Regions from separate parts of the Duganella dendranthematis genome, predicted to be linked through region 1. Evidence: predicted binding sites of a transcription regulator. Region 1 holds the regulator's gene; the other holds the start of a gene.
What was found. Region 1 encodes FNR, which switches genes on or off when oxygen is low (the NO sensors DNR and NnrR bind a similar motif). Its sites were predicted from a motif close to TTGATNNNNATCAA; they were not measured.
Positions count from the first base shown of each region.

Region 2: the regulator FNR is predicted to act here: its motif matches at 2,299-2,312, upstream of HH213_RS16715 (carbohydrate kinase).

Region 1 covers NZ_CP051684.1:2,369,215-2,373,633, reverse strand. The annotation lists gene HH213_RS10910 (response regulator) at 1-593, opposite strand, end outside; gene HH213_RS10905 (alpha/beta fold hydrolase) at 709-1,455, opposite strand; gene HH213_RS10900 (MarR family winged helix-turn-helix transcriptional regulator) at 1,613-1,978, opposite strand; gene fnr (fumarate/nitrate reduction transcriptional regulator Fnr) at 2,146-2,904, shown strand; gene HH213_RS10890 (FixH family protein) at 2,982-3,485, opposite strand; gene ccoG (cytochrome c oxidase accessory protein CcoG) at 3,497-4,419, opposite strand, start outside.
Region 2 covers NZ_CP051684.1:3,657,551-3,661,969, forward strand. The annotation lists gene HH213_RS16705 (LysR family transcriptional regulator) at 1-185, opposite strand, end outside; gene HH213_RS16710 (pseudouridine-5'-phosphate glycosidase) at 204-1,118, opposite strand; gene HH213_RS16715 (carbohydrate kinase) at 1,123-2,253, opposite strand; gene xapA (xanthosine phosphorylase) at 2,468-3,307, shown strand; gene HH213_RS16725 (phosphopentomutase) at 3,360-4,419, shown strand, end outside.

The sequences.
Region 1 (4,419 bases):
TAGCCGCTGTTGCCGACCTTGGCGGTGCGCAAGTGGCCCAGCAGATTGTCTTTGTACAGCCGCAGCACACCGACCAGCAGGCACACCACCTCGCCTTTGTCGTTGAGCACCGGCGCCACCATTTGCACCACCGGCTGCTTGTTGGCGCGGCCGATGATGGGTTCGGTAATCATGGGCTTGCGGGTGCGCATCACGGTCTTGAAGTAGATGCGGTCGGAGGCGTCGATGCCGACCCGGCCCGGCACCAGCGGCAGGTCGGAGATCACCTTGCCTTGCGGGTTCAGCACCAGCAAATCGTCGAACAGGGCCAGCACGGCGCGGTCCTGGTAATACTCGCGCAACTGGTCGCCGGAGCTGGCCAGCGCCGGCGGCTGGTTGCGGGCCGACAGCGCGATGATATCGAGCAGCATGGTCAGCTTGTCGTCGAGCTCCTGCGCGGTGCGGTTGACCAACGCCGTCTGCTGGGTGAACAACACCCGCGTGTAATCCGCTTTCATGCGCTGGGTCTGCACCAGCGTGACGAGGCCGATCATCAGGACCGAAGTGATGCTGGTAACGAGCGCGACTTTGGCCTTGATGCCGAGAGGCTTCATATCAACCTTGATGAATGCAGGAGCTGATTGGATTCTCCTATCAAAGACTGGCGTTGGCAAGAAAGAAAAACAGGCGTGCCGTGGCACGCCTGTAGGCTTTCAAACTGCAAGCAGATTAACGCTGGGCGGCGGCGATAATCACTTCAGCGACCTTGGCCGGTTGCGACACCATCGGCACATGGCTGGTTGGCAGCGTGGTCACGGTGGCGTTGATTTTCTTGGCGAAGGCCTGTTCCAGTTCCGGCGCAATCATGCGGTCCTTGCTGGCGACGATGTAGTAGTTGGCCTTGTTCTTCCAGGCCGCCACGGTGGTGGTGTCGCCGAAAGCTTTGGCGGCGATCGGGCCCTGGGTGGCGGCGATCAGTTTTTTCTCGGCCGGCGTCACGTCCGGCGCAAAGTTCAGCGCCACCGATTCGGTTGGCAGCCACAGGTAGCCGCCGGTGTCGGCTTTCAGCGTGGCGATGCCAGGTGGCACGGCGTAGTCTTTGCCCAGGTTGGCAGTGGCTTCCCCCTCCGAAGGCGCGAACGCGGCCACATAGACTAGTGCCTTGATCTTGTCGCTGGTGCCGGCCTGGGTGATCACCGTGCCGCCCCACGAGTGACCGACCAGCACCACTTTACCGGTTTGCGCATCGACCACGCGCTGGGTGGCGGCGACGTCGTCGGCCAGCGAGCTCAGCGGGTTTTGCACGGCGACCACTTTGTAGCCTTTGGCTTCCAGGATCGGGATCACTTTGCTCCAGCTGGAACCGTCGGCGAAGGCGCCGTGCACCAGCACGATGGTGGTGTCGTTGGCGGGGGCGGCAGCGTGGGCGAAAGCGGTAGCGGCCAGCAGGGCGGAAGCGATGAAGGTACGTTTCATGATATTTCCTTTCAGTTATATGCGCTAACTGTTAGCGCGCTAAGTATTGTGGTTTTAAAAACGCGCTGGGGTGAATAGCGCGTTTCCTTGAGGTGAAATATAGCGCACTAAAAAATCGCACGCAAGTTAAATTTGGATTTATTTGTTGATGGATGCTTCAATCGCCGAGATTGCGGTTTAATTTGCCCAGGGTGGTCATCAGTGTCGCCACCTCCTCATGGCTGACCTGGCATTCGGCGGCAAACTCCTGGCTCACCTTGAGCGCAGCGGCGCGCAGCGCCTGGCCGGCGGCGGTCAGTTTCAGCACGCGGTTGCGTTCGTCGCGGGGATCGCGGTCGCGCGTCAGGTAGCCTTCCGCCTCCAGCCGCTTGACCACCGGCGTTACCGAGCCGGAGTCCTGCTGCAGCCGTTCCGCCACGTCCTTGAGGCCGAGGCCGTCCTGCTCCCACAGCACCACCATCACCAGGTACTGTGGATAGGTCATGTTCAGCGCGGTGAGCAGCGGCTTGTAAGTCTGCGTCATCTTCAATGACGTGTTGTAGATTAAAAAGCACAGGTGCTGATCGAGAGTGGGAGGCTTGGGCAGAGTCATGCCGCTAGCGTAGCAAATTATCTTCCCGCGCGCGAATACCTGATTGGATGACTGCGGAATAGCGGCTTAAATCAAGTGCGATGGGCTACACTAGCTGCATGATAAAAGAACTTCCTTCGCTGGTGATCCCCGGCGCGACAATAGAGGTGCTGAAGGCAAGCTGCGCGTCGTGCAGCATGCATCAGCTGTGCTTGCCCATGGGGCTGGACAACAACGACATGGAGCGCCTCGACCAGATCATCGGCCGCCGCAAAAAGGTGGCGCGCGGCAGTACGTTGTTCCGCATCGGCGATCCATTCCAGAACCTGTACGCGATCCGCCTCGGCCATTTCAAGACCTACCAGGTCAACCGCGAGGGGGCGGAACAGATTACCGGTTTCCAGATGGCCGGCGAGCTGCTGGGCATGGACGCCATCAGCGCCGACGAGCATCATTGCACCGCCGTCGCGCTGGAAGACAGCGAAGTGTGCGAGATTCCATTCGCCACGCTGCAATCGCTGCTGGGGGAAATGCCGACGCTGCTGCGCCATTTCCATCGCATGATGAGCCAGGAAATCACACGTGAACAAAGTGTGATGCTTTTGTTGGGGAATATGCAGGCGACCCAGCGGTTTGCGGCCTTCCTGGTCAATCTGTCGTCGCGCTACGAGGCGCGCGGCTATTCGCCGAATACTTTCCAGCTGCGCATGTCGCGCGAGGAAATCGGCAATTACCTGGGCCTGACGATCGAAAGCATCTCGCGCCTGCTGTCCAAGTTCAAGAAGGAAGGTCTGCTGCGCGTCAGCAACCGCGAGATCGAATTGCTCGACCCGCCGCTGCTGAAAGCCATCACCGCCGGCACCGAAACCTGCGGCTGAGACGGCACCGCCTCACCCCGCACACCGCTGCGGCCAGGGTCTGACCCCGTACGGGGTCAGACCCTTTCGTTTTGGGCTTAGTCCGGCAGCAGCGTGATGCCGTGGTTGGCCGGCCACACCCAGGCGCCGGCCAGGCGCCATTCGCGTTTTCCACCTTCCACCAGCACCACCCAGCGGCTGCGTTCCAGCATCGGCAACGACACGCTGAAGTGGCCTTCTGTATCCGGCACCAGCATCAGCTTCAGATCCTTCTCCGGCTGGGTGGCGTGCGACAGGTGCAGCATCAGCGGCCCGGTGTCGTTGCGGTTGATGCGGCCGCTCAGCGCGCCGGTGGCGGCGTCATACCCCAGCGTCATCGACAAACCCAGTTGTGCGGCCACGCGGTCGCGCCGCAAGTCCTGGTTAATGGCCTTGCCCTGCGTGTAGTAATCGCCGACCACCACCGCGTCCGGCGTCTTGATCGCCAGCCAGGCGGTGTAGCTGGTGGCCACCATCACCGAGGCCGGGCCCAGCATCAGCAGCCACGGCCAGCGCTGCTTCCACCACGGCGTGACAGGCATATTCAGAATGGCGTTGGACATGGTATCTCTCCTTAGCGCGGCACGATAAAGACCGCGGATTCTTGCACATGCAGCGACGGGTCGTCGACTGCGGTCAGGCTGATGTTGATCTTGTTTGAGCCGGTATGGCCGGCGCCATGCGCCACGCGCAGCCGCAGCGGATAGCCACGCGTTTCGGTGGCTGCGACCCGCACGGTGTCGGCGTCGGCCACGCTCAGCGTGTCCAGGCCGCCAGCGCTGATCTTGTACACGTGCGCTTGCTCGGAAGTGTTCATGATTTGCAGGCGGTAGACGTTTTCGATCATGCCGTCCTCCACCTCGCGGCCCATCGAGCCACGGTCGCGGATCACGTCCAGCTTGAGCGGCTTGCGCAGGTACAGCGCGCTACAGGTGGCCAAGACGATCAGGCCCAGTACGGCGCTGTAGATTTTTACCCGCGTGCGTGTGGTGCGGCGACGGATCTCGGTCGGCGTCAGGTGTTCGTCCATCGCCCGCTCGGTGCTGTAGCGGACCAGACCGCGCGCCTGGCCGGTCTTGTCCATCACGGTGTTGCAGGCGTCGATGCAGGAGGCGCAGCCGATGCACTCGTATTGCAGGCCATTGCGGATGTCGATGCCGGTCGGGCAGACCTGCACGCAGAGTGAGCAATCGATGCACGAGCCGTGGTTGCCGTTGCCGTTTTTCGATAGTGGAGCGCGTGGTTCGCCGCGTGCGCTATCGTAAGTGATGATCAGCGTGTCGCGGTCGAACATCGAGCTCTGGAAGCGCGCATACGGGCACATGTATTTGCACACCTGTTCGCGCATCCAGCCGGCGTTGCCGTAGGTGGCGAAGGCGTAGAACAGCACCCAGAACCATTCCCATGGGCCGAAACTCAGCGTCACCACTTCGCCCATCAGCGATTTGATCGGCGTGAAGTAGCCGACGAAGGTAAAGCCGGTCCACAGCGCCACCG
Region 2 (4,419 bases), 1.3 Mb from region 1:
GCCACCGTCAGTTCAAAGGTGCGGGTGGTGCGGGCGAACAGTTTGACGCCCAGTTCACTCTCCAGCTTCATGATCTGCTGGCTCAATGGCGGCTGCGAGATGTGCAGGCGCTCAGCGGCGCGGCTGAAACTCTTTTCTTCAGCGACGGCGAGAAAATACTTGAGTTGTTTCAGATCGATGGACATGGCGGCGCCTGATGTCGGCTAGTGTGGGGACTGCATGGCCACCGCCAGCGCGGCGCCGCAACGGGCGTTGTTCTTCACCAGCGCGATGTTGGTCACCAGGCTGCGGCCTTCGGTCAGCGCCTTGATGCGCGCCAGCAGGAACGGCGTAACGTTCTTGCCGGTGACGCCTTGCTGATCCGCCTCTTGCAAGGCCTGTTCGGTGATGCGGTCGATTTCTTCTTTCGGCATCGCCTCGGCGGCCGGCACCGGATTGCTGACGACGACGCCGCCCTTCAGGCCCAGCGCCCACTTGGTGGCGATGAAGGCCGCCTGCTCGTCCGGCGTATCGAGCTGGAAGTCGGCATTGAAGCCGCTCTCGCGGGTGAAGAATGCCGGGAAGCCGCGCTGACCGACGCTCACCACCGGCACGCCGTGGGTTTCCAGGTACTCCAGCGTTAAGCCGATGTCGAGGATGGATTTGACGCCGGCGCATACCACCGCCACCGACGTCTGCGCCAGTTCCTGCAGGTCGGCGGAAATGTCAAAGCTGGTCTCCGCGCCACGGTGCACGCCGCCGATGCCGCCGGTGACGAATACCTGGATGCCGGCCAGTTCGGCGCAGATCATGGTGGCGGCCACGGTGGTGGCACCCAGTTTGGATTGCGACAATACGTAGGGCAGGTCGCGGCGGCTCACTTTGATGGCGTCGCCGGCGGTGCCCAGCAACTCCAGCTGCTCGTCCGACAGGCCGACACAGATTTTGCCGCCGATGATGGCGATGGTGGCCGGCACGGCGCCGCCGTCGCGGATGATCTGTTCCACTTCACGCGCCATCTGCACGTTTTGCGGATACGGCATGCCGTGCGAGATGATGGTCGATTCCAGCGCGACGATCGGTTTGCCGGCGGCGCGGGCGGCAGCCACTTCCGGCGAGAACAGCAGGTATTGGTGCATGGCTTTATCCTTTACTTGGGAACAGCGGAGCGCTGAGATCAAAATCATGTATTTCGTCGAGGATGTCGGCGGCCAGCACCGGCGACACGGTCTCCGGGCTTTCCAGCGTCATGGCGGCGACTTTCAGGCCGCGGCGGCAGGCCAGCGTCAGATCGTCGCTGCCTTGGTACAGCGACCAGCAGACGGCGGCCGAAAACGCATCGCCGGCGCCGGTGACGTCCACCACCTCCACCTGGTGCGCGGCCAGCCACACCAGCTCATTGCCACGCGTGTGATACACACCCTGGCTGCCGCAGGTGACGATGACGTCCCTGGCGCCTTGCGCGCACACTTCATTGCACGCGGCGCGCACGTCCGCCTCGGTCGGCAAGGCGCGGCCGACGCGGGTATCCAGCTCGCCGCGATTCAGGATCAGCAGCCGCAGGCCGCCCAGGTCCGCCGGCAGCCGGGCCATCTTCGGCTGCGAGACGGCAACTATCACCAGGGGCACGTTGTCGGTGCGCGCACTTTCCAGGAGCGCTGTGATGCTGTCGGCAGGCAGGTTGAGATCGGCCACGGTCATGGCGGCGGCTGAGCGTTGGGGCAGGCGGCTGGCCAGGAAGGCCGGCGTGATGCGGTCGTACAGTGCCATGTCGGCCAGGGCCAGCACCAGTTCGCCCTTGTCGTCGAGGATGGCAGTGTAGGTGCCGGTGGCGACGTCCTGCAGTTTGAGGCTGCCACGGGTATCGATACCAGCCGCATCCGCGTGGTCTTGCAGGTTGCGGCCGGCGCTGTCGTCGCCGACGGCGGTCAGCAGCGCCACCGGCAGGTTCAGACGGGCCAGGTTTTCGGCAATGTTGCGCGCCACGCCGCCGTAGACTTCCTCGGCGGTGGCGGGATTGGAGGTGCCCAGCTGCATTGTTTCAATGGTGCGCAGCTTGCGGTCCAGGTTGGCGGCGCCGATGCACATCACCGGACGCTTGTCCGGCAGTACGTAGGCGCGGCCGAGCAGGCGGCGTTCGCGGATCAGGCCGGCGATATGGCCGGCCACGGCGGAACGCGACAGGCGCAGTTCCACCGCCAGGTCCTGCTGGGAGATGAAGGGGTTGGCGCGGATCAGCTGGTAGAGCTGTTCCTTCTTCGAGATGTCGGTCACGGTAGTGGCCCTGTTAAACAATTGTCTTGAATGGTAAACATTAGTTTGAATCGAGTCAATCGCGCGTCCACGGCTAAGTTTCGCTTGGTTTATAATACCCGCGATTTATATCACTTTTATATAAATAGCTAAGAAAAATGGTATTTGCCATACATATGCACGATGATGCATAGTGCCAGCTTCCCCAGCCACATCAAAAAATTCGAGGATTTCCATGTCTAATAACTCCCCATTCCAGGCAGCCGACATCATTCGCGCCCGTCTTCCAGAAGGCTTCAAGCCGCGCGTTGCGATGATTCTCGGTTCCGGCCTCGGTGTGCTGGCGGAACAGATGACCGACGCGGTCACCATCGGCTACGACGAACTGCCGGGCTTCCCGATCTCCACCGTGCACGGCCACGCCGGCGAACTGGTGATCGGCACCTTGTCGGGCGTGTCGGTGGTGTGCATGAAGGGCCGCGGCCACGTCTACGAAGGCTACGGCCTGGGCGTGATGACCAGCGCCGTGCGCACCATGAAGCTGCTGGGCTGCGAAATGCTGTTCGTGACCAACGCCGCAGGTTCGCTGCGTACCGAAGTGGACGCCGGCGCGCTGGTCGCGCTGACCGACCATATCAACTACCTGCCGGGCACCCCGATGATGGGCCCGAACGATGAGCGCTTCGGTCCACGTTTCTTCAGCATGGCCAACGCCTACGATGCGGAGCTGCGCGCGCTGCTGCACACCTCGGCCAAAGAGAAAAACGTCACGCTGCATGAAGGCGTGTACATCGCCTACGCCGGTCCTAACTTTGAAACGCCTGCGGAAATCCGCGCGTTCAAGACGCTGGGTGCGGACGTGGTCGGCATGTCGGTGGTGCCGGAAGTGGTGTCGGCCCGTCATTGCGGCCTGAAAGTGGTGGGCGTGTCGGCCATCACCAACCTGGCCGAAGGCCTGTCGCCGTTCCCGCTGTCGCATGACCAGACCTTGAAATATGCAGCGATCGCAGCGACGTCGCTGATTGAAGTGATCCTGGGCTTCCTGGGCAATGTGGCGAAAACGCCGCAAGCTTAAGAATCCGACAGGGGCGGCGCGGTCCGCCCCTTTTTGCTTTTAGGAGTTCATTATGAAACGCGCATTTATCCTGCTGCTCGATTCGTTTGGTCTGGGCGCCACGCCCGACGCGGCGAAGTACAACGACGTCGGCGCCAATACCTTCGGCCACATCGCGGCCAGCGTCGCCAAAAGCGGCAAGCCGATGTCGCTGCCGACCATGGAAAAACTGGGCCTGACCGCCGCCGCCCATCTGGCCAGCGGCGAGTGGGCCACCGGCTTTACGCAACGCGAAGGCTTCACCGCCGCCTATGGCGCCGCGCGCGAGCGTTCGACCGGCAAGGACACCCAGTCCGGCCACTGGGAAATCGCCGGCGTGCCGGTGGAATTCGACTGGGGCTACTTCCCGAAAACCGTGCCGTCGTTCCCGGCCGAGCTGACCGCCAAGCTGCAGGAGCTGACCGGCGTACCGGGCTTCCTCGGTGACTGCCACGCCTCGGGCACGGAGATCATCAACAAGCACGGTGACGAGCATGTCGCCACCGGCAAGCCGATTATTTACACCTCCGCCGACTCGGTGCTGCAAATCGCCGCGCACGAAGAATCGTTTGGCCTGGAGCGTTTGTACGAAGTGTGCGAGATCGCCTTTAAACTGGTTGAGCCGTACAACATCGGCCGCGTGATCGCCCGTCCATTCACCGGCGCCAACGGCAATTACACCCGCACCACCAACCGTCACGACTACGCGGTGGCACCGCCGGCGCCGACGCTGCTGGACCACGTCAAGAACGACGGCGGCGAAGTGATCGCGCTGGGCAAAATCAGCGACATCTTCGCCACGCAAGGCGTTTCGCGCCTGGTCAAGGGCAAGGACAATATGGCGCTGTTCGACGCGCTGCTGAAAGTGGCCGACGAAGCCGGCGACAAGTCGCTGACGTTCGTGAATTTCGTCGACTTCGACCAGGCCTTCGGCCATCGCCGCGATGTCAACGGCTACTCGAATGCGCTGCACGAGATGGACGCGCGTCTGCCGGAGTTCATCGCCAAGCTGCAACCGGACGATCTGGTGGTGATCACCGCCGACCATGGCTGCGATCCAACCTGGCCAGGCTCCGACCACACCCGTGAACACA